DNA from 3 places in the Streptomyces sp. DT190 genome. Region 1 is predicted to be linked to each of the others. Evidence: riboswitches for the same ligand, from Rfam matches in the RefSeq annotation. Region 1 holds a riboswitch; each other region holds the start of a gene.
The links. Region 1 has a riboswitch for cyclic di-AMP ahead of ACPXCS_RS01265 (M23 family metallopeptidase). Riboswitches for the same ligand answer to the same signal wherever they lie in the genome.
Positions count from the first base shown of each region.

Region 2: another riboswitch for cyclic di-AMP. It lies ahead of ACPXCS_RS14195 (transglycosylase family protein); the one in region 1 lies ahead of ACPXCS_RS01265 (M23 family metallopeptidase).
Region 3: another riboswitch for cyclic di-AMP. It lies ahead of ACPXCS_RS26570 (transglycosylase SLT domain-containing protein); the one in region 1 lies ahead of ACPXCS_RS01265 (M23 family metallopeptidase).

Region 1 covers NZ_JBNCNM010000001.1:292,151-298,841, reverse strand. Annotated here, with positions in the region: gene ACPXCS_RS01280 (Glu/Leu/Phe/Val dehydrogenase dimerization domain-containing protein) at 1-931, shown strand, start outside; gene ACPXCS_RS01275 (TetR/AcrR family transcriptional regulator) at 985-1,614, shown strand; gene ACPXCS_RS01270 (SGNH/GDSL hydrolase family protein) at 1,837-2,622, opposite strand; gene ACPXCS_RS01265 (M23 family metallopeptidase) at 2,885-3,838, opposite strand; cyclic di-AMP (ydaO/yuaA leader) riboswitch at 3,843-3,998, opposite strand; gene ACPXCS_RS01260 (alpha-galactosidase) at 4,316-6,391, opposite strand; gene ACPXCS_RS01255 (tyrosine-protein phosphatase) at 6,569-6,691, shown strand, end outside.
Region 2 covers NZ_JBNCNM010000006.1:250,510-257,200, reverse strand. Annotated here, with positions in the region: gene eno (phosphopyruvate hydratase) at 1-809, opposite strand, end outside; gene ACPXCS_RS14195 (transglycosylase family protein) at 1,062-1,760, opposite strand; cyclic di-AMP (ydaO/yuaA leader) riboswitch at 1,765-1,931, opposite strand; gene ACPXCS_RS14190 (transglycosylase family protein) at 2,160-3,167, opposite strand; gene ACPXCS_RS14185 (cytochrome P450 family protein) at 3,312-4,598, opposite strand; gene ACPXCS_RS14180 (nucleoside triphosphate pyrophosphohydrolase) at 4,645-5,652, opposite strand; gene ACPXCS_RS14175 (SurA N-terminal domain-containing protein) at 5,803-6,447, opposite strand; gene ACPXCS_RS14170 (protein kinase domain-containing protein) at 6,590-6,691, opposite strand, start outside.
Region 3 covers NZ_JBNCNM010000017.1:14,457-21,147, forward strand. Annotated here, with positions in the region: gene ACPXCS_RS26560 (LolA family protein) at 1-316, opposite strand, end outside; gene ACPXCS_RS26565 (polyprenyl synthetase family protein) at 548-1,558, opposite strand; cyclic di-AMP (ydaO/yuaA leader) riboswitch at 2,062-2,240, shown strand; gene ACPXCS_RS26570 (transglycosylase SLT domain-containing protein) at 2,244-3,002, shown strand; gene ACPXCS_RS26575 (HAD family hydrolase) at 2,966-3,814, opposite strand; gene ACPXCS_RS26580 (GNAT family N-acetyltransferase) at 3,986-5,071, shown strand; gene ACPXCS_RS26585 (glycosyltransferase) at 5,091-6,386, shown strand; gene ACPXCS_RS26590 (polysaccharide deacetylase family protein) at 6,530-6,691, shown strand, end outside.

The sequences.
Region 1 (6,691 bases):
CCCGGAGGCGTACCCGCTGCTGGTGCGCTACCTGCGCGCGATGCGGCCGTACGTGGAGAGCGTCTGGACGACGGGCGAGGACCTCGGGCTCTCCCAGGACCTGGTGGACCGGGCCGCGGCCGAGGCGGGTCTGGTCTCGTCCATCCAGGCCGTCTACCCGCTGCTGGACGACGAGGCCGAGGCGCGCCGGCGGCTGGCGGACGCGTTCGCGGTCGAGGTGGACGGCATCGGCCTCGACGAGCTGGCCGGCGGCTGCGGCGTCGCGGAGGCGACCCTGACGGCGCTGGACCGGGCCGGTGTACCGCACGCGGGGACACGGGTCTCCCTGCAGGGGCTGGGCACCATGGGCGGTGCCACGGCGCGTTTCCTCTCCCGCGCCGGGCTCAGGATCGTGGCGGTCGCCGACCTCAAGGGCACGATCGCCAACCCGGCGGGACTCGACGTCGAGGCGCTGCTCGCCGCGCGGGACGCGCACGGCACGGTGGACCGCTCCGCGCTGCTCCCCGGCGACCTGGAACTGCCGGGCGACGCCTGGCTGAGCGCCGACGCGGAGGTGCTGGTGCCGGCGGCGGTGTCGTACGCCGTCGACACCGGCAACCAGCGGCACGTCACGGCCCGCTGGATCGTCGAGGCGGCCAACATGCCCGTACGACCGGAGGCGGAGCCGCTGCTGGCCGCGCGCGGGGTGACCGTGCTGCCGGACGTGGTGGTCAACTCCGGTACCAACGCCTGGTGGTGGTGGACGCTGTTCGGGGACGTCGGCGCCGACGCCGAGGAGGCGTTCGCGTACACGCGCCGCTCGATGCGGGCCCTGGTCGAGCTCATGCTCACCCGCGCGGAGACCGACGGGACGACACCGCGCGCGGCGGCCCACGCGATCGCCGCCGACCGGCTGCCGGTGATCGCGCAGCGGTACGGCTGCTACCGCTGAGGCAGGCCGGATCCGCACGTCGGCGACACCCGGCGCGTGGGTAGGGTGACGGCGTGACGAGAGTCCGGTTGAGCGTGGCGGAGCGGCGCGGGGAACTGCTGCGGGCCGCCGTCGAGCAGATCGAGGCCCGGGGCGTGGCGGCGGTCAGGATCGCCGACGTCGCCTCGGCGCTCGGGGTGAGCAACGCACTGGTGCTCTACCACTTCGCGTCCAAGGAGCAGTTGGTCGCGGCGGCGTTCCGGCACGCGGCCGAGGCCGACCTCGCACACCTGCGCAAGCTGCTGGGCCGCCGCACCTCGGCGCTGCGCCGGCTGCGGTCGGCGGTCCGCTGGTACGCCCCGACCGGCCAGGACAAGGGCTGGCGGCTGTGGATCGAGGGCTGGGCGGCGGCCCTGCGCGAACCGGAACTGCGGGAGGTCACGCAGGACCTCGACCGCCAGTGGAAGGCGGCTCTCGCCGAGGTGATCGCGGAGGGCGTGGCGGCGGGCGAGTTCCACTGCCCGGACCCACGGGCGACGGCCCTGCGCCTCACCGCGTTCCTCGACGGCCTGGCCGTCCAGCTGACGTCCTACCCCGGCGCGATCCCCCGAGCCTGGGCCCAGCAGTGGACCGAAGAGGCCCTGACCCGCGAACTGGGCCTGCAATCGGCCCCCTTGACCCCACCGATGAGCAACCCGGCGTAGAACCGCCCAGGCGGCACGCGAGCCGCAGCCAAACGGACGACGACCCGCACCCGCCCGGCGACGCAAGGGGCCGTGCCGGGGGTGTCCGCCCGCAGCGGTTGGCGCGTCGACGAACAGTCAGTCGGCACGCAAGTCGATCGCGCCGTTCCGAGGACGGACACCCCCCGGCGCGGCCCCGCCCCACCCCCCACCGTCAGGCGAAGACGCGCACCCCGCACACCCTCACGCCACAGCGGCGATCCGCATCCGGATGTCGTCCGGCGACAACGCCCCCTTGGCCGTCACCTGGTCCCCGGAGGACTCCCCGCGCAGCCGTCGCCCGATCCACGGCACCAGGAACTCCCGCGCCCACTGCACGTCGTCGCGCCGGACCTCCAGCGTGCCGCGCGGCGGCAGCGGCGGCCACGGCTGCTCGGGATCGGCCGGCACGTCGAGACCGAGCACCTGCCCCGCGCGGAGCGCCACACGGGTGTGCCCCTCGGGCGACAGGTGCAGCCGGTCGGCGTCCCAGGCCCGGCGGTCCTGCACACTGCGCAGGGACCACAGGTCGAGCACCGGGCAGCCGTACCGGTCGGCGATGGCCCGCACATGGCCGTTGTACGTGGCGATCTTGCCGCGCAGATGCTTGAGCACGGGCACGCCACGCGTGTCGAACCCGGTCGTCACCATCACCGTCCCGGCCACCGCGGTGAGCCGCGCGAGCGCCCGCTCGAAGCGCTCGGCCACCTCGTCCGGATCGGTGCCGGGCCGGATGATGTCGTTGCCCCCGGCGCAGAACGACACGAGGTCCGGGGCCATCTCGACGGCCCGCGGAACCTGGTCCGCCACGATCTGGTCGAGGAGCTTCCCGCGCACGGCGAGGTTGGTGTACTGGAAGTCGCCTTCGGGCCGGAGGTCGGCGAGCAGGACGGCGAACCGGTCGGCCCAGCCGACGAACGCCCCGTCGGGGCCGGGATCACCGACGCCCTCGGTGAAGCTGTCCCCCACCGCCACGTACGACCCGATCACTGCTCTGCTGTCACTCTTCGAATCGTCTGCCACAGCCGCTCATGATTCACCCTCGAATGTGACCTACGCGACCGTAGGCAAGGGTTGACGGACGGTGAGATAAGCCACTCCTAAAGTGTTCGCCAACTCCGGAATAGGCAGCCCCTCAGGGCTGTTGCAGCGGCCTTGAGGAGCCCGCCGGGTGACGCACACACCGAAGGCCGGACCCGGGGATCGGGGTCCGGCCGACGGTCGCGTGTCAGGCAGGTGGTCGTGCGGTCGGTCAGCCGACGGAGACGCCGTGCGAGCGCAGGAAGGCGACCGGGTCCAGGTCCGAGCCGTAGCCCGGCGCGGTGCGGATCTCGAAGTGCAGGTGCGGTCCGGTGACGTTGCCGGTGGCGCCGGACAGGCCGACCTGCTGCCCGGCGGTCACGGTCTGGCCGGCCGAGACGGAGAGCTGGGACAGGTGGGCGTACTGGGCGTAGTGGCCGTCGTTCAGCTTGATGACGACCTGGTTGCCGTACGCGCCGCCCCAGCCGGCGGAGACGACCGTGCCCGCGCCGACGGCCTTGAGGGAGGTGCCGGTCGGGACGACGAAGTCGACGCCGGTGTGGTAACCGCTGGACCACATGCTGCCGGACATGCGGTACGGGGTGCCGACGGTGGCACCGTCCACCGGGGCGCTGTAGCCGCCGGCGTTGCTCTGCGCGGCCGGCTGGGCAGCGGCCGGCTTGGCGGCCGTCTCCGCCTTGGCGGACGAACCGGCGGACGAGGACTTCTGCGCGGACTTCTCCGCGGACTCCTTCTCCGGCTTCCCGGCCGAGGCCTTCGGCTTGGACGGCGCGGCCGCCTCGGGGGCGCTCGCCGCGGCCTTCTTGCCGAGGGAGAGCTTCAGGCCCGGGTGGATCAGCGACGGGTCGTCGCCGACGGCGTCCCGGTTGTCGGAGTAGAGCTTCTTCCAGCCGCCGCTGACGTTCTGGTCGTCGGCGATCTTCGCGAGATAGTCGCCGGCCCGCACCGTGTAGGTGCGCGCGCCGGTGGCCTTTTCCGCGGCCTTCTTCCCGGCGGCCGGAGCGGACTGGACGGCCTTTTCCGGAGCGGACTGCGGGGTGGCGGCGTGGGCGCCGGCGGCCCCCATGAGGGGAAGGGCGAGAGCGGCTCCACCGGTTCCGGCGACGGCGATGGAGCGGGTGAAACGCTGGGTCTTGGGACGGCGGTGCTTACCCTTCGCGGGCATGGCGAATTCCTCTCCGTCGCCTGCGAGGTGAGCTGTCGGGTGCGGGCTGGAGATGCCCGGCCGCGCCGGGGCGCGGCTTAACCCCAAGCCTGTTCCGGGAACCGGAACAGGCGTCTTACCTGTGGGTCCCCCGCTCCTGCCGTACGTCGGGTCAGTGTGTGCGGGCTCCGGGCGGCGGCAGGATTAGGCGTCCGTCCGGATTGGTGTGGAACGTAAGCGACCGGGACGCGACGGGACAAGCTTGTGGTTGCCCGTGCGGGCGTTTTCCTTGACGCGTCGACGGATTTCCCGTCACCGAGCGTGGATTTCCGATCAATGATTTTCCTCAATTCCCCTGAATAACGCCCTGATTACGTGCACATGGCAACAACGCATCGTCACCGGTATGACGATGGTCACGCACCCCGACCCCATCTCCCCAGCGACCGGGGCACGTTATGGCGAAGCGGCCTAAGCGGCTTATTCGGACAAGAATGACTACTTCCGCTTAAGGTGGACCACCGTGGCATCGAGGTCTCCGCGCAGACCGACCCGCAGCCCGTGGTGCAGCAGGACACCCCCTCGGTGCAGTTCGCCCGTTTCGAGGCATTCGTACGTCGCTGCCGGATCGATGCCGCGCAGCCGGAGCGCCTGCACCGGCTCGCCGTAGCGCTGCGCCTGGAGCCAGGCGAGGACGACGGCCTCGTCGCCGAGGACGTACTGCACGGCGCTCAGTCCGCCGTCCGGAGGTCTGAGCCGGTAGAGGTCGCCGCGCTGCACCACCGGCCGGATCCGCCGGTAGCGCGCCACCCACTCCCGCGCCTCGGTGAGCTCCTCCTGCGTCCACGTCGTGAGGTCGCCGCCCACCCCGAGCACCCCGGCCATGGCGCTCACGAACCGGAACCGCAGGGAACTGGCCCGGTGGTTGAGCATGGCGTTCGGGCTGTCGGTGACCCAGGCGGCCATCACGCGCGCGGGGTGGAGCTGGCTGAAGCCGTGCTGGATGGCGAGCCGGTCGAGCGGGTCGGTGTTGTCGGAGGTCCACACCTGGTCCGTGCGGCTCAGCACACCGAGGTCGATCCGTCCGCCGCCGCCCGAGCAGGACTCGAAGGCCACCCCCGGGTGGGCGGCCCGCAGCCGGTCCAGCAGGTCGTACAGGGCGCGGACGTGGTCGACCCAGAGCCGCTGCGGACAGGGCTCGCCCGGCCAGCCGGCGTCGGTGAAGCAGCGGTTGAAGTCCCACTTGACGTAGTCGATCGGGGCGCTGGAGAGGAGCCCGTCGAGCTGCTCCCACAGGTACTGCCGGACGTCCTGGCGGGCGAGGTTCAGTACGAGCTGATTGCGGAACTCCGTCCGCTTACGTCCCGGTTGGTACTGCACCCAGTCCGGGTGGGCGCGGTACAGGTCGCTGTCCGGGTTCACCATCTCGGGCTCGACCCAGATGCCGAACCGCATGCCGAGGCCGTGCACATGGTCGGCGAGCGGCTTCAGCCCGCCGGGGAAGCGGTCGGGGTTGGGGGTCCAGTCGCCGAGCCCCGCCCGGTCGCTGGTGCGCGTCCCGAACCAGCCGTCGTCGACCACGAACAGCTCCACGCCCAGGGCGGCGGCCCGCTCGGCGAGCGCCCGCTGCTGCTCCTCGGAGATGTCGAACCCGGTGGCCTCCCAGGAGTTGAACAGCACCGGCCGGTCCTGCCCGGCCTCCGGGATCACGTACCGGCGCTGGTAGGCGTGCCACGCGCGGCTCGCCCCGCCGAACCCGCCGTCGCTCCAGAGGCCGGCGAAGACGGGGGTGGTGTACGACTCCCCCGTGCCCAGAGCCAGCAGGCCCGAGTCGTCGTGGCCGGCGCCGCCGGTGATCTGCACGCGCGCGTCCGGGAGCCGGGCGACGGCGATCCGCCAGGAGCCGGACCAGCCCAGGGCGCAGCCGTAGACCTCGCCGTGCTCCTCGGTGGCGTCGGTGTCCAGGGCGACCCAGGGCAGGTGCTGGTGGCCGGTGTGACCGCGGCGGCTGCCGATCACCTTCTCGCCGGGGGTGAGCCGGGAACGCGTCAGCCGGGACTCGGCGCCCCAGCGGCCGTGCAGCTGGGACAGCCGCCAGGCGTCGCGGTCGGGCAGGGTCCAGGTGGCGGAGTCGGCCCGCAGCACCTCGACCCACGGTCCGCTGTTGTCCAGGGTCACCCAGCGCTCGACGACGTCGGTGCCGGGGCGCATCCGGTAGTGGAGGAGGACGGCCAGGCCGCCGTCCGTGAAGCGCAGACGCAGCCCGCCGCCCGCCGTGTCGTGCCCCTCGTAGGCCCACTCGGTGCCGCGCCGCTCGGCGGTGCGCACGGACAGGGCGGGGCGGACGAACCGGGGGCCGCCCTCGACCGGGTACTCCTCGCGGCCGTCGAGCGGGGACTCGAAGGGCCGGTACTCCGGCAGCGGCCGGACGGCGAGGGCCTCGGCGTCGGCCAGGGCGATCCGCGGACCCCAGTGCAGGTGGAGCAGTTCGTCCCGGTCGGTGACATGGACGGCGTAGCTGCTGGCCGGCCCGGAGAGCACCCATGTACGGCCGTCGTCGGAGATGTCCAGCATCGAGCCCCCACAGATTCGAACAAGCCCGACCAGGTGCGACCAAGCAGCAACATCATCGAGCGTGGCGGACGTCCCCGGCAACGCCTGTGGACAACTCAATGCCCCTGGCAGCCATGTCGTATGGTCGAGTGAGCCGTCGACGAGCCGAGCCGGCGGCGCCGATGGGGAGGAGCCCTCGTGACACAGCAGGTCCCGTCGACCGAGCCCGAGCTGGCCGGAGTGCGCAACTTCCGCGACGTGGGCGGACTGCCGACCGTGGACGGGCGGCGGGTGCGGCAGGGCGTGCTGTTCCGCAGCGGC
Region 2 (6,691 bases), on a different contig from region 1:
TAGTACTCGGTCATCTCGGCCGCCGAGCGCTCCTTGCCCTCGAAGGTGTAGACGCCGTCCTTGTAGAACTCGGAGGCGGCGACGTCGAGCGCCAGGGCGATCTGCTCGCCGGGGGTGTAGCCGGCTTCCTTGACGGCCTCGAGGATGAGGTCGAGGGCCTCGCGGTTGGAGCCGAGGTTCGGGGCGAAGCCGCCCTCGTCGCCGAGGCCGGTGGCCAGGCCCTTGCTCTTCAGGACCTTCTTCAGCGTGTGGTAGACCTCGGCGCCCCAGCGCAGGGCCTCGGAGAAGGACTCCGCGCCGATCGGGGCGATCATGAACTCCTGGATGTCCACGTTGGAGTCGGCGTGCGAGCCGCCGTTCAGGATGTTCATCATCGGCACCGGCAGCAGGTGCGCGTTGGGGCCGCCCAGGTAGCGGAACAGCGGCAGGTCGCTGGCCTCGGAGGCGGCGTGCGCGACGGCGAGCGAGACGCCGAGGATGGCGTTGGCGCCGAGCGAGCCCTTGTTGTCGGTGGCGTCCAGGTCGAACATCGCCTGGTCGATCAGACGCTGCTCGGTGGCGTCGTAGCCGACCAGCTCCGGGCCGATCTGCTCGATGACCGCGAGGACGGCCTTCTCCACACCCTTGCCGAGGTAGCGGTTCGAGTCGCCGTCGCGGAGCTCGATGGCCTCGAAGGCGCCCGTGGAGGCGCCGGACGGGACGGCGGCACGACCGGTGCTGCCGTCGTCGAGGCCGACCTCGACCTCGACCGTGGGGTTGCCTCGGGAGTCCAGGATTTCCCGGGCTACGACGACGTCGATGGACGGCACGAGCATCTCCTTCTTGATGTGACGCGGGTACGCGGGTCGCGTGGACCCGGCGAGGTGCGGGCCGGTGGCTCGCGACATGAGCCTAACCGGCTCCGGGCGATCGGCCACCGGGTCGCCCACCCCATGGACAGAACCGAGAGTAAATTGTTTCCGAACGGAACAAAGCCGGTTCCCGAAAATGCCCCGCCCCGGTGCGTACGGGGGACGACGCACCGGGGCGGGGAGCCCGTGGGGACGGGGACGGGCCGCTGCCTACTTCAGGTGCAGCTGCTGGCCCGGGTAGATGAGGTTGGCGTCCTCGACGATGTCCTTGTTCAGCTCGAAGAGCTTCGCCCAGCCGCCCTTGACCTTCTCCTCGGCCGCGATCGAGCTCAGGGTGTCGCCCTTGACGACCTTGTACTCGCCGTCGCCCTTCTTGACCTTCTTGCCGGTCGGGGTGGTGACGGTCTTCTTGGCGGCCGGGCGCTCCTCGGAGCGGGAGGCCGGCTGCTGGGTCTCGCGGGTCTCGGTGCTCTGCTGGCTCTGGCTCTGGCTCTGCGAGGAGCTGCCGGAGTCGGTGGAGCCGCCGCCGGTGTAGCCGGCGCTCGACAGGCCCTTGCCGCAGACCGGCCAGGCACCCTTGCCCTGGCCCGCGAGCACCTTCTCGGCGATCTCGATCTGCTGGGCCTTGGTGGCCTGGTCGGCGGTGGAGGCGTACTGGGTGCCGCCGTAGCCGGCCCAGGTGGAGGCGGAGAACTGCAGACCGCCGTAGTAACCGTTGCCGGTGTTGATGGACCAGTTGCCGCCGGACTCGCACTGGGCGACGGCGTCCCACTCGGAGGCGGTGGCGGCGGAGGCGTTGCCGGCCGCCATCAGCGGGGCGGCGACGGCGGCACCGGTGACACCGGCGATGGCGATGGCGCGAGCGGTCTTGGACGGACGGCGGTGCGTGCCCTTGCCGGAAAACAGCATGGAGAGATCCCCTCACCGACGCCTGCGAGGTGAGCTGTCGGGTTCGGGCCGGTTGAGTTGCCCGGCCACGCCCCTCACGGGACGCGGCTTCACCCCAAGCCCTTCCGGCACAACCGGCCGGTCGGGCACCTACCTTGGGTCCCCCGCTCCTGCCTACGGCGCTTGACGCGACGACTGTTCCCGTGCGGCCGCTGGCAGGATTCGGCGTTGCGGCAGCCGGGGCTCGCGATGACGAGCGGTCACGACCGTAGGCAGGTGATCCGCCGAAATTCAAAGACGATCAGGGCTTCTGAGATCTATCTCTCACCGCACCCATACGGGACATTCAGCACGAAACGTGACGTGAACTCACCCGGATTCGCGGTGACTTCGGCCGTCGTTTCCGCACTGCCCGAACCACTACCTCTCGTCCGCTTCCACCCTGGTCGTAAGCGTCTGACCGGGGCGGATGAGGTTCGGGTCGGCGCCGACGGCGTCCTTGTTCCCGGCGTAGAGCGCGTGCCATCCGCCGCTGAGGTCAAGGGAGTCGGCGATGGACCAGAGGCTGTCTCCGGTGCGGACGGTGTAGGAGCCGTCCGTGACGTCGCGGGCGGCGTCGTCGCCGCGCGAGGCGTGACGCCCCGCGGACTCGTCCGTACGGCCGTCCACGGGCTCGGAGTTCTCCTCGGCGCTGGGGCCGCGGTGGCGTCCGGAGCCGGTGTCGGTCAGGGCCGGAGCACCCTCGTCCTGCGGGGAGTTGCCGGACTCCTCCCCCTCGGTGGCGGCCTCGGACGAACCGTCGGACTCCCGGCCCTCCCCCTGCGCGGCGGAAGCGGAATCAGACGACTTGTCGGACTTGGCGGATTCCTCCTCCGGCGTCGACAGCGTGTCGGGCGAGGCCGACGCGGACGGCGAGGACGAAGAGGAAGGCGAAGAGGACGCCCCGGAAGAATCGGACTGTTCCGACGACTCCGACGACTCGGAGGAGTCGAGCAGCCCGGGCGAATCGGTCGGTGCGGACTCACCGGTCGAGCCGGACGCGTCGGCGTCCTTGCCCTGCTGGAGCCCGGAGAGCAGTCCGCAGGTACGCCATGCGCCGACCCCCTGGTCGGCGAGGATTCTCTCGGCCACGGTTATCTGCTGTGAGCGGCTGGCGAGATCGGCGCTCGCGGCGTATTCGAGACCGCCGTGGTTCTCCCAGTCCTCCTGGGACAGCGCGAGGCCGCCGTAGTAGCCGTTGCCGCTGTTCTGGCTCCAGGCGCCGCCCGTCTCGCAGTCCGCGACCCGGTCCCAGGTCGAGCCGTCGGCCGCGCTGGCACCGGAGGCCCCGAGGAGCGGGATCGCGATGGCGGAGCCGGTCACTCCGGCCGCTACGAGGAGTGCCGGAGCCTGGCGGGGGCGACGGTGCCGACCGTTCCCGGAGAGCATGCGGAAACCTTTCGCAAGACAGCAAGGACCAGCGCGGCGCAGGGGTTCCCCGGCCGCGTTGATGGGTGAACGTATCGGCAGACGATCACTTGTCACAAGTTCATGCCGCGCAGATCACGTGAAGATCACAAAGCTGAGGGTGTGTCACCTTGCGGCCGGGGTGAACTCCACCGGCAGCGTGCGCAGCCCGCGCATGATGAGTCCGCCGCGCCACCGCAGCTCGGCCGGGTCCGCCGCGAGGCGGAGGTCCGGCAGGCGGGTCAGGAGGGTGGCGAGGGCGGTCTGGCCCTCCAGGCGGGCGAGCGGGGCGCCCAGGCAGTAGTGGATGCCGTGGCCGTACCCGAGGTGCTGGTTGTCGCGGCGGGACAGGTCCAGCACGTCCGGGTCGGCGAACCGCTCCGGGTCCCGGTCCGCTGCGGCCAGGACGACCAGGACGGGATCACCCGCGTCGATGTGCTGCCCGCCGAGGGTGAGCGGCTGCGTGGCGAACCGCCAGGTGGCGAGCTCGACGGGGCCGTCGTAGCGCAGGAGTTCCTCGACGCCGGTCTCCAGGAGCCCGCTCTCCCCGGCGGCGAGGGAGGCCTGGAGGCGGGCGCGCTGCTCGGGGTGGGTGAGCAGGGCGTAGGTGCCGTTGCCGATGAGGTTCACCGTCGTCTCGAAACCGGCGAACAGCAGGATGAACGCCATGGCCGCCGCTTCGTTCTCGGTGAGGTGCTCGCCGTGGTCGGAGGCGCGGATGAGGCCGGAGATGAGGTCCTCGCCCGGTCCGGGTTCGGCGGGGAGCGCCTCCCGCTTGCGGTGGATGAGGTCGGCGAGGTAGCCGCGCATCTTCTTCACGGAGCGCGCCACCCCGCCCCGCGGCCCGCCCTGGTGACGGATCATCATGCCGGCCCAGTCCCGGAAGTCGTCCTGGTCCTCGCGGGGGACGCCGAGCAGGTCGCAGATGGCGTAGATGGGCAGCGGGAAGGCGAACTCGTGGATGAGGTCGGCGCTCCCCTTCTCCACGAAGGCGTCGATGAGGTGGTCGGTGAGTTCCTGCACCCGCGGCGCGAACTCGGCGACCCGGCGGGGCGTGAACGCCTTGGAGACGAGCCTGCGCAGCCGGGTGTGGTCCGGCGGGTCGATGTTGAGCAGGTGCGTCATCAGCTCGGCCTTGCGCTCCCCGGGGATCCCGGTCTTGCCCTTGGCGTGCGCGGGTTCGTCGTGGTGCGCCGGGTTCTTGGAGAGCCGGCTGTCGGCGAGGGTCTGCTTGGCGTCGGCGTAGCGCGTGACCAGCCAGGCCTCGACGCCGCTCGGGAGCCGTGTCCTGTGCACGGGGCTGTGCTCGCGGAGCCAGGCGTAGGCAGGGTACGGGTCGCTCGCGAACTCCCAGGTGAACAGGTCGGGGGCAGGGGCGGAGGCGGGCGGGCTGGGCCGGTGCTGGTCGGTCACCCCCCGACGGTATCCGGCCCGCCGCCGCTCTCCCGCGCCGGTCCGCTCAGCTCTCGGCCTGCCTGATCGCGTCCCGGTAGGCGCGGGCCGCGGCTCTCAGGGCCGCCTCCGGGTCCACGCCCTCCGACTCCGCCCGGACGGCCAGGGCCAGCAGCTCGTAGCCGATGCCCTCGACGGGCGGGAGCGGTATGTCCAGGCCGGCCGTGCGGGCCCGGGACGCCAGCTTGGCCGCGAGGGCCAGGCCGGGCTGGCCGAGCGGGATGCCCTCGGTGACGGAGCTGCGGCGCTTCTCGACGGCCTTGGTGCGCAGCCAGTGCTCCTTGACCTCCTCGGGGGTGGTGGCCGTCGCGTCCCCGAAGACGTGCGGGTGGCGGTGGATCAGCTTGGCGACGATCCCGCCGGCCACGTCGTCCACGGAGAACGGCGCCTCGGGGTCCTCCTCGGCGATGCGGGCGTGGAAGACGACCTGGAGCAGGACGTCGCCGAGCTCCTCGCGCAGTTCGTCCCGGTCGCCCTCCTCGATGGCCTCGACCAGCTCGTACGCCTCCTCGATGCCGTACTTGGCCAGGCCCTTGTGGGTCTGCCGGGACGACCAGGGGCACTCGCGCCGGATGCGGTCCATGACCTGCACCAGGTCGAGCAGGCGGGCGCCGGGCAGGTCGTAGGAGGCGGGCAGCAGCTCCAGCTCCGGCATCGCGAGGCGGCCGCTGCCGGCCAGGCGTGCCAGTCCGTCGGTCAGGGCCGGCTCCCCCTCACCCGTCGCCACGACGACCACCGTGCGCCCGCCGGCGCAGGCGTCGACGAGCTCCTGGGCGGTCGGGGACGCCTCCTCGACCGCGATCCCCGCCTCGCGCAGATACGGCAGCTGCGGGTGCGCGCCGTCCGCGCACAGCACCCGGTCCGCCCCGTGCAGGGCCTGCCAGGCGGGCCAGGACAGCAGGCCGGGGGCGACGCGGTGGCTGGTGGTGAGCAGGACGACACGGCCGGGGGCGGCGGCCGCGTCGGGGGCGGCCGGCCGGGGGCCCGGGGTGGCTTCGGGGCTGTTGGCGTTCACGGTTCGAAGCTATCCCACGCCGCCGACCGGGCCCGAAGTTGTCCACAGGCCCTCCGGGCGGCCGAGGGGGTCGTCCGAGTTGTCCACAGGCCCTCCGGGCGGCCGAGGGGGCCGTCCGGATTGTCCACAGGCCCGCTGTGAGGCCCGGGGCTACATGTTCTGCGGGGCCTGCGCCGCCGTCACGTCCCGCAGCCACGGCGTCTTGGCGTCGGCGCGGCTGCTCTTCTGGACGTCCCAGGTGCCGTAGCGCGGGTTGAGGTCGACGTCGAGGTCCTTGGAGGCCTCGGACAGGGCCTTCCAGAACTCGGGGCGCGTGGTGTCGGTGCCGAGCCTCTCGGCGAGCTTCTGGGCCTCCAGCTGGAGGCGGAGGTTCTCCTCCAGGCGCTGCGGCGGGATGCCGTACCGCTGCAGCCAGGTCGTCTCCAGCGCCTCGGCGCCGCCGGCCTGCTCCTCCAGGCCGGACCGCATCTCCTGGATCTCCTTGCGGCTGACGGTCACACCGGCGTCCTCGGCGGCGCGGTGCAGCACCCGGTCGAGGACCATGGTCTGCAGGGTGTCCCGGGTGAGGGTGCCGGTCCGGGCGATGGCCTGCTGGTACTGGGCGTCGTTCTGCACGGCCGCCCGCTGGGCCGCGCGGACCTCGCCGACCCGCTCCTCCAGCTGGGAGACGGTGATCCGCTGCCCGCCGACCACGGCCGCCGCGCCGGGATGCGCGTCGTTGCCGCAGGCGGTGAGCAGGGGCGCCGCGGCGATCGCGGCGGTGAGGAGGAGCGCGGTGCGACGGCGGCGGTGCAAGGAGACCTCCCGAGGAGATTGTGCGACGGTGCACAAAGTCTTGCGGTGATCGATGGTAGGCAGTGGCCAGGCTCTGGCCAAGCCATTCGACCAACGATTCACCGGGACTTCCGGCACCGCCGCGCCCGCCCCGGGGCGTAGGTCAGCCGCGGACCTGCCCCAGCCACTGCAGTGTCCTGCGGATCTCCGCGCCGAGCGGGTGGCCGGGGCCGTGCGTGCGCTCCACGTCGTGCAGCAGCCGGGC
Region 3 (6,691 bases), on a different contig from region 1:
CCCGGCCCGCGGCGCCGGACATCAGGCCGGACTCCAGACCGCCGAGGTTCGGCAGGCCCAGGTCGGTGCTGATCTTCACCGTGCCGGAGAGCTGCTCGGTGTCCGACGCGGCGATCTTCTCGATGAGCTGCTGGGCGGTGATCTTCGGAAGGTCGGGGTCACCGGAGTCGGCGAGTGCGGGGACCAGGCCGATCGTCGCGGCCGCCACCCCCACCACCGTGACCGGGACGACGTACCGCGCGGCCTTGCGCCGCCGGGAGTGCTGCTCGTCGACCTCCCCGCCGGTCGTGCTGTCGTCGGATGCGTACGGTGCCATGTGTGCCCTACCTCCGTGGTCGGCGGCGGCTGTCCGTGTCGTCCACGCACTCGTCCCTGAGCCGCCATTCTCACCCGAACTGGTGAGGAGTGGTGTGTTCCGTGGTCTCCATCTGACCAAATCCGCCAGGGAGATACGTCAGACCCCGGACTCAACTCCGCGTACTGCTGGGGTATGACACGGAGGGTCGGCTTCTCCCCCGACCCGTAGGGGTCGGGGGTCGGCGGGCGGTCAGCCGGCCCGGTGCACCACCGCGTCGCACAGTTCCACGAGCGCGGTCTTCGCGGCGCAGTCGCGCAGCGGCGCCAGCGCGGAGCGGGCGTCCTCGGCGTAGCGGACGGTGTCCCGGCGGGCCTGTTCGAGCGCCGGGTGGGCGCGCAGCAGGCGCAGGGCCTCGGCGTGCCGGTCGTCGTCGGTGAGGTCGGAGTCCAGCAGCTCGCACAGGGCGACGTCCTCCGCGAGGCCGAGCCGGGCCGCCCGCTCGCGCAGCCGCAGCACCGGCAGGGTCGGGATGCCCTCGCGCAAATCGGTGCCGGGGGTCTTGCCGGACTCGTGGGAGTCGGAGGCGATGTCCAGCACGTCGTCCGCGAGCTGGAAGGCGACGCCGAGCCGCTCGCCGTACTGGGTCAGCACGTGCACGACCGTCTCGTCGGCGCCCGACATCATCGCGCCGAACCGGCAGGAGACCGCCACCAGCGAGCCGGTCTTGCCGCCCAGCACGTCCAGGTAGTGCTCGACCGGGTCGCGCCCGTCCTGCGGTCCGGCCGTCTCCAGGATCTGCCCGGTCACCAGCCGCTCGAACGCCTCGGCCTGCACCCGCACCGCCTCCGGGCCCAGGTCGGCCAGGATGTGCGAGGCGCGCGCGAAGAGGAAGTCGCCGGTGAGGACCGCGACGGAGTTGCCCCAGCGGGCGTTGGCGCTGTCCACCCCGCGGCGTACGGCGGCCTCGTCCATCACGTCGTCGTGGTACAGCGTGGCGAGGTGGGTCAGCTCCACGACCACGGCCGAGGGCACGATCCCGGGCGCGTGCCGGTCGCCGAACTGGGCGGCGAGCATCACGAGCAGCGGCCGGAACCGCTTGCCGCCGGCCCGCACCAGGTGCTGGGCGGCCTCCGTGATGAAGGGCACCTCACTCTTGGTCGCCTCTAGCAAGCCTTCCTCGACAGCCGCCAGTCCGGCCTGGACATCGGCTTCCAGAGCCTGGTCCCGCACGCTCAGCCCGAACGGCCCGACGTCGGTCACGAGGGGTCTCCTGTCTGCTGGTGTCTGCCGGTGCTTACGCGGATTGTCGATAGGTCGCTGCCATCACTCGAGTCAGCGTATCCGGTCACGTTTCGATCACCGCCAGCGCCCATGGTTACAGGCCGGGCGGTATCCGATCACGACCGCCATGTTTTCGATCAGCTCATAAGAACAGACATGTTCCGACTTTCCGGGAATTCGTGACCTATGCGAGATTTGCGGCATTGATGAAGCAAATTCCCCTTGCGGAACATTGCGCCCCGGCTCGCGATCAGTGAATTGAATCACTTCGGCCCTTCCGCGCCACCAGCGGGGCATCGAGGGGTTCCCCCTTTCCCGGAAAGCGAGTTGAGCCTTGGCAGGCGCAAAGGATCAAGCGCCCCCTCGGCCCCGGACCAAGGTCAACAGGCGCCCGGTGTGACTCCGGTGCTTGTTCCCGGCATGTGCTCTCGCATACGTTCCGGCCCAGTCCGGCGGACGCCGAATCCTGCCACCGCCCGGACTCCCCACACACACCGACTCACTCACGCAGGGCAGGAGCGGGGGACCCAGGTAAGTCGCCGGTCCGTGACAGGGACCGGCTCGGGGTGAAGCCGCGCACGACAGCACCACGCCGTGTGCGGCCGGGCACCTCCCGGCCCGAACCCGACAGCTCACCTCGCAGGCGCCGGAGAGGAACATCGCCATGCCCGGACGAGGTAAGCACCGTCGCCCCAGAAGGAACCCGATCACCCGTGGTGTCGTCGCCGCCGGCACCGGCGGAGCGGCACTGACCCTCCCGCTCCTCGGCGCCACGCACGCCACCGCCGCCGAACCCCAGAGCGCGCCCGCCGCGCAGAGCGTGCCGCAGGCGGTCAAGCCCGCCGGGTCGCTCACGTACACCGTGGCCAAGGGCGACTCGCTCTACCGCATCGCGGAGAAGTACGACGTCTCCGGCGGCTGGAAGCAGCTGTACAAGGCCAACCGCGCAGCCGTCGGCGACGACCCGAAGCTGATCCGCCCGGGTCTGAAGCTGAAGGTCGCCACGGCCGAGGCCGCCACGGAGAAGGCGACCCCGTCGTCCGCCCCGGCCAAGCCGGCCGGCGGCGTCACGCAGGCCACCCCGGCCGCCGCGCAGACCTACGCGAACAACCTCGACGGATGGATCCGCGAGGCGCTGGACATCATGGCCCAGAAGGGCATCCCGGGCTCGTACGACGGGATCTACCGCAACATCATGCGGGAGTCGTCCGGCAACCCGCAGGCGATCAACAACTGGGACTCGAACGCCGCCAAGGGCACCCCGTCCAAGGGCCTGCTCCAGGTCATCGACCCGACCTTCGCCGCCTACCACGTGCCCGGCACCCCCTACGACCCGTACGACCCGGTCGCCAACATCACGGCGGCCTGCAACTACGCGGCCGACCGCTACGGCTCGATCGACAACGTCAACGGCCCGTACTGAGCACTCCCGCCCAGCAGTCGCTCGAGGACGACGGCGATGCCGTCGTCCTCGTTCGACAGCGTGATCTCGTCGGCGACGGCCTTGAGTTCGGGATGGCCGTTGGCCATCGCCACGCCGTGCGCCGCCCAGTCGAACATCGGGATGTCGTTGGGCATGTCACCGAAGGCGATGGTGTCGGCCGGCCGCAGCCCCAGGTGCTCGGCGGCCAGCGCCAGGCCCGTCGCCTTGGTGACCCCGCACGGCTGGAGCTCCACCGTGCCGGGCCCCGACATCGTCACCGTCGCCAGTGACCCGACCACCGAACGGGCCGTCGCCGCCAGCTCGTCGTCCGACAGGTAGGGGTGGCGCAGCAGCACCTTGCTGATCGGCTCGCCCCACAGCTCGTCGCGCCGGTCGACCCGCACCGCGGGCAGCGTCGGATGCGGCATGAGGTAGCCGGGCTCGATGAGCGTGAGCCCGTCGACCCCGTCCTGGTCGACCGCCGCGTACACCTGCCCCACCTCGGCCTCGATCTTGCCCAGGGCGGTCTCGGCCAGTTCCCGGTCCAGCGTGATGGACCACAGCAGCCGGTCCGCGCCGGCGTCGTACACCTGCGCGCCCTGCCCGCACACCGCGAGCCCCGTGCAGCGCAGGTCGTCCAGGAGCGGCCGCACTCTCGGCGCCGGGCGGCCCGTCACCACGAGGTGCTGGGCACCGGCGTCCGCCACCCGCGTGAGTACGGCGAGGGACCGGTCGGACAAGGTGTCGTCGCCGCGCAGCAGCGTCCCGTCCAGGTCGGTGGCGATGAGTGAATATGCGAGGGGTGCGGCCATGATCAGAGAATACGGACAACGCGCCCGTTCGTTTCATCACACGGCTCACACCGATTGCCCGGTTGGGGGCCTCTGCACCGGTTGGCAACAACATGGTCCGCTACCTACCCGAGGGGCCGCATCGAGCGGTACCTTCCAAGTGTCCAGGGGGGACTTGATCGGGGGGTCAGGTTGAGCAGTGGGCGCATTCGCGTGGCCGGGGCCGGGGAACTCGGCGAAAAGGACAAGGAGCGCTGGCGTGCGCTGCGCGCCGCCTCGGAGTCTCCGCGCAACCCCTTCATGGAGCCGGAGTTCACCGAGGCCGTCGGTCTGGTGAGGCCGCAGGCCCGGGTCGCGGTGGTCCACGAGGGCCCGGAGCCGGCCGGCTTCCTGCCCTTCGAGCGCGGCCTGTTGGGGCAGGGCCGGGCCATCGGGCTCGGGGTCTCGGACGCACAGGGCGCGATCCTGCGCCCGGGTCTGGACCTGGAGGCGGACCGGCTGCTGCGGGCCTGCTCCCTGTCGTCCTTCGCCTTCGACAACCTGGAGGCCGAGCAGCGGCTGTTCGTCCCGTACGCGGCGGAGGAGCACGCCACCTACGTCGTCGACGTGGAGAAGGGCTACGAGACCTACGAGTCGGTGCTGCGCGCCCAGTCGCCCAAGTTCCTGAAGACCACGCTGGCCAAGGAGCGCAGGCTGGGCCGGCAGGTCGGCGAGGTGCGGTTCGTGTTCGACGAGCGCGACCCGGCCGCGCTGCGCACGCTCATGGACTGGAAGTCGGCGCAGTACCGCAGGACCGGCCGCCGGGACCGGTTCGCGCAGGAGTGGATCACCCGGCTCGTCGGGCACCTGGCCCGCACCCGGGCGCCGGAGTGCAGCGGCACGCTGTCCGTGCTGTACGCGGGCGGGCGGCCCGTCGCCGCGCACTTCGGGCTGCGCTCGGCATCGGTGCTGGCCTGCTGGTTCCCGGCCTACGAGCCGGAGTTCGCGAAGTACTCGCCGGGGCTGGTGCTGCACCTGCGCATGGCGGCGGCGGCGGCCGCCGAGGGCATCGGCACGCTCGACCTGGGGCGGGGCGCGGCCGCGTACAAGGACGCGCTGAGGACGGGCGAACTGCCCGTGTACGAGGGCGCGGTGACGCGGCCGGGGGCGGGCGCGGCGCTGCACTGGCTGAGCCGCGAGCCGGCGCGCCGCGCGCACCGCTTCGTGCGCGGCCGGCCGCGGCTCGCGGCGCTGGCCGCGCGGACGCTGAAGGGCGCGGCCCGGCTGCGCCGTACCTGACGACGAGGGGGGAGGGCGCATGGCCCGTTCGGCGCGTGCGCAGGAGGAGATACGGCGGTTCCTGGCCATCGGGGCGGTGCAGGTCGCCGAGGTGGACCTGGACGGCGAGGAGGCGGTGCTCAGATCCGGCCCGGGGAGCCGGCCGATCACGTCCGGCGAGGTGTTCGTCCTGGTCAGACGGTATGGCCGCCCGGTGGGCACGCTGCTCGGGCGGGTCCCGGAGGGCGCGGATCCGCGGGCTGTGCTGGCGGCGCGGGCCCGGGCGGAGTGCGCCGGCGTGGAGTGCGCCGGCGTGGAGACCGATACGCCGGGGGAACCGCCGTACGCGAGTGTCGTCGTGGCCACCCGGGAGCGTGCCGGGCAGCTGGCCCGGGCGCTGGACTCGCTGCTCGCCCAGGACCATCCGCGGTGCGAGATCGTCGTGGTGGACAACGCGCCCGTGACCGGTGAGACGCGGGAGCTGATCGAGCGGAAGTACGCCGAGCGCGTGCGGTACGTGTGCGAGCCGGTGCCGGGCCTGGCCGTCGCGCACAACACGGGTCTCGCGGCCGCGCGGGGCGAGGTCGTGGCCTTCACGGACGACGACGTGGTGGCCGACCCGCGCTGGCTGACCGAGCTGACCGCGCCGTTCGCCGCCGACCCCCGGCTGGGGTGCAGCACCGGGCTGATCCTGCCCGCGCGGCTGACGACACCGGCCCAGGTGCTGCTGGAGAGCCACGGCGGCTTCGCGAAGGGCTTCACGCCAAGGACGTACGACCCGGCGGACCCGCCGGGCGACGAGCCGCTGTTCCCGTTCACGGCGGGGCGGTTCGGCTCGGGCGCGAACATGGCGTTCCGTACCGAGGTGCTGCGCGCGGTCGGCGGCTTCGACCCGGCGACCGGTGCCGGGACGGCCGCCCGGGGCGGCGACGACCTCTACGGCTTCGTCCGGGTCCTGGCCGCGGGCCACCGGCTGCGGTACACGCCGTACGCCCTGGTCTGGCACCACCACCGGGAGACCTGGCGGGACCTGGAGACCCAGGCCTACGGCTACGGCGCCGGGCTCACGGCGTACCTGACCGCGGTGCTGGTGAACCGGCCCGCGCTGCTGCCGGCGTTCCTCGCGCGGCTGCCGCGCGGCCTGGCCCACGCGCGGGCGCTGACGGCCGTGCGCGAGACGGAGGGCGGGAGCACGCCGGGCGATCACGACGTGCGGACGCATCCCTGGCCGCGGCGGCTGTCGCGGCTGCAGCGCAGAGGGATGCTGTACGGGCCTGTCGGCTATCTGCGGGCGCGGCGGGCGCTGCGCCGGAGCGCGGTTGAGGGGGCGAGATGAAGACGCCGGCACGGGAGCGGGGCGAGGGGCGCGGGGACGGCAGAGGCCGGGCGGAACGGGGTGCGCAGGACGGCGAGGGGCCGATAGCGCCCCGGGACGCGGCCGGGACCCCGGTCGTCCCCGTCTTCCTGTACCACTGCGTGATGGACGACCCGCCCGGCTGGATCGCCGAGTTCACGGTCACGCCCGCGCAGTTCGGCGCGCATCTGGACGCCGTGGTGCGCAGTGGGCGCACGCCCGTCACGATCAGCGCGGTCGCCGACCATCTGGCCGGGCGGGCGCCCCTGCCGCCCCGGCCGGTGCTG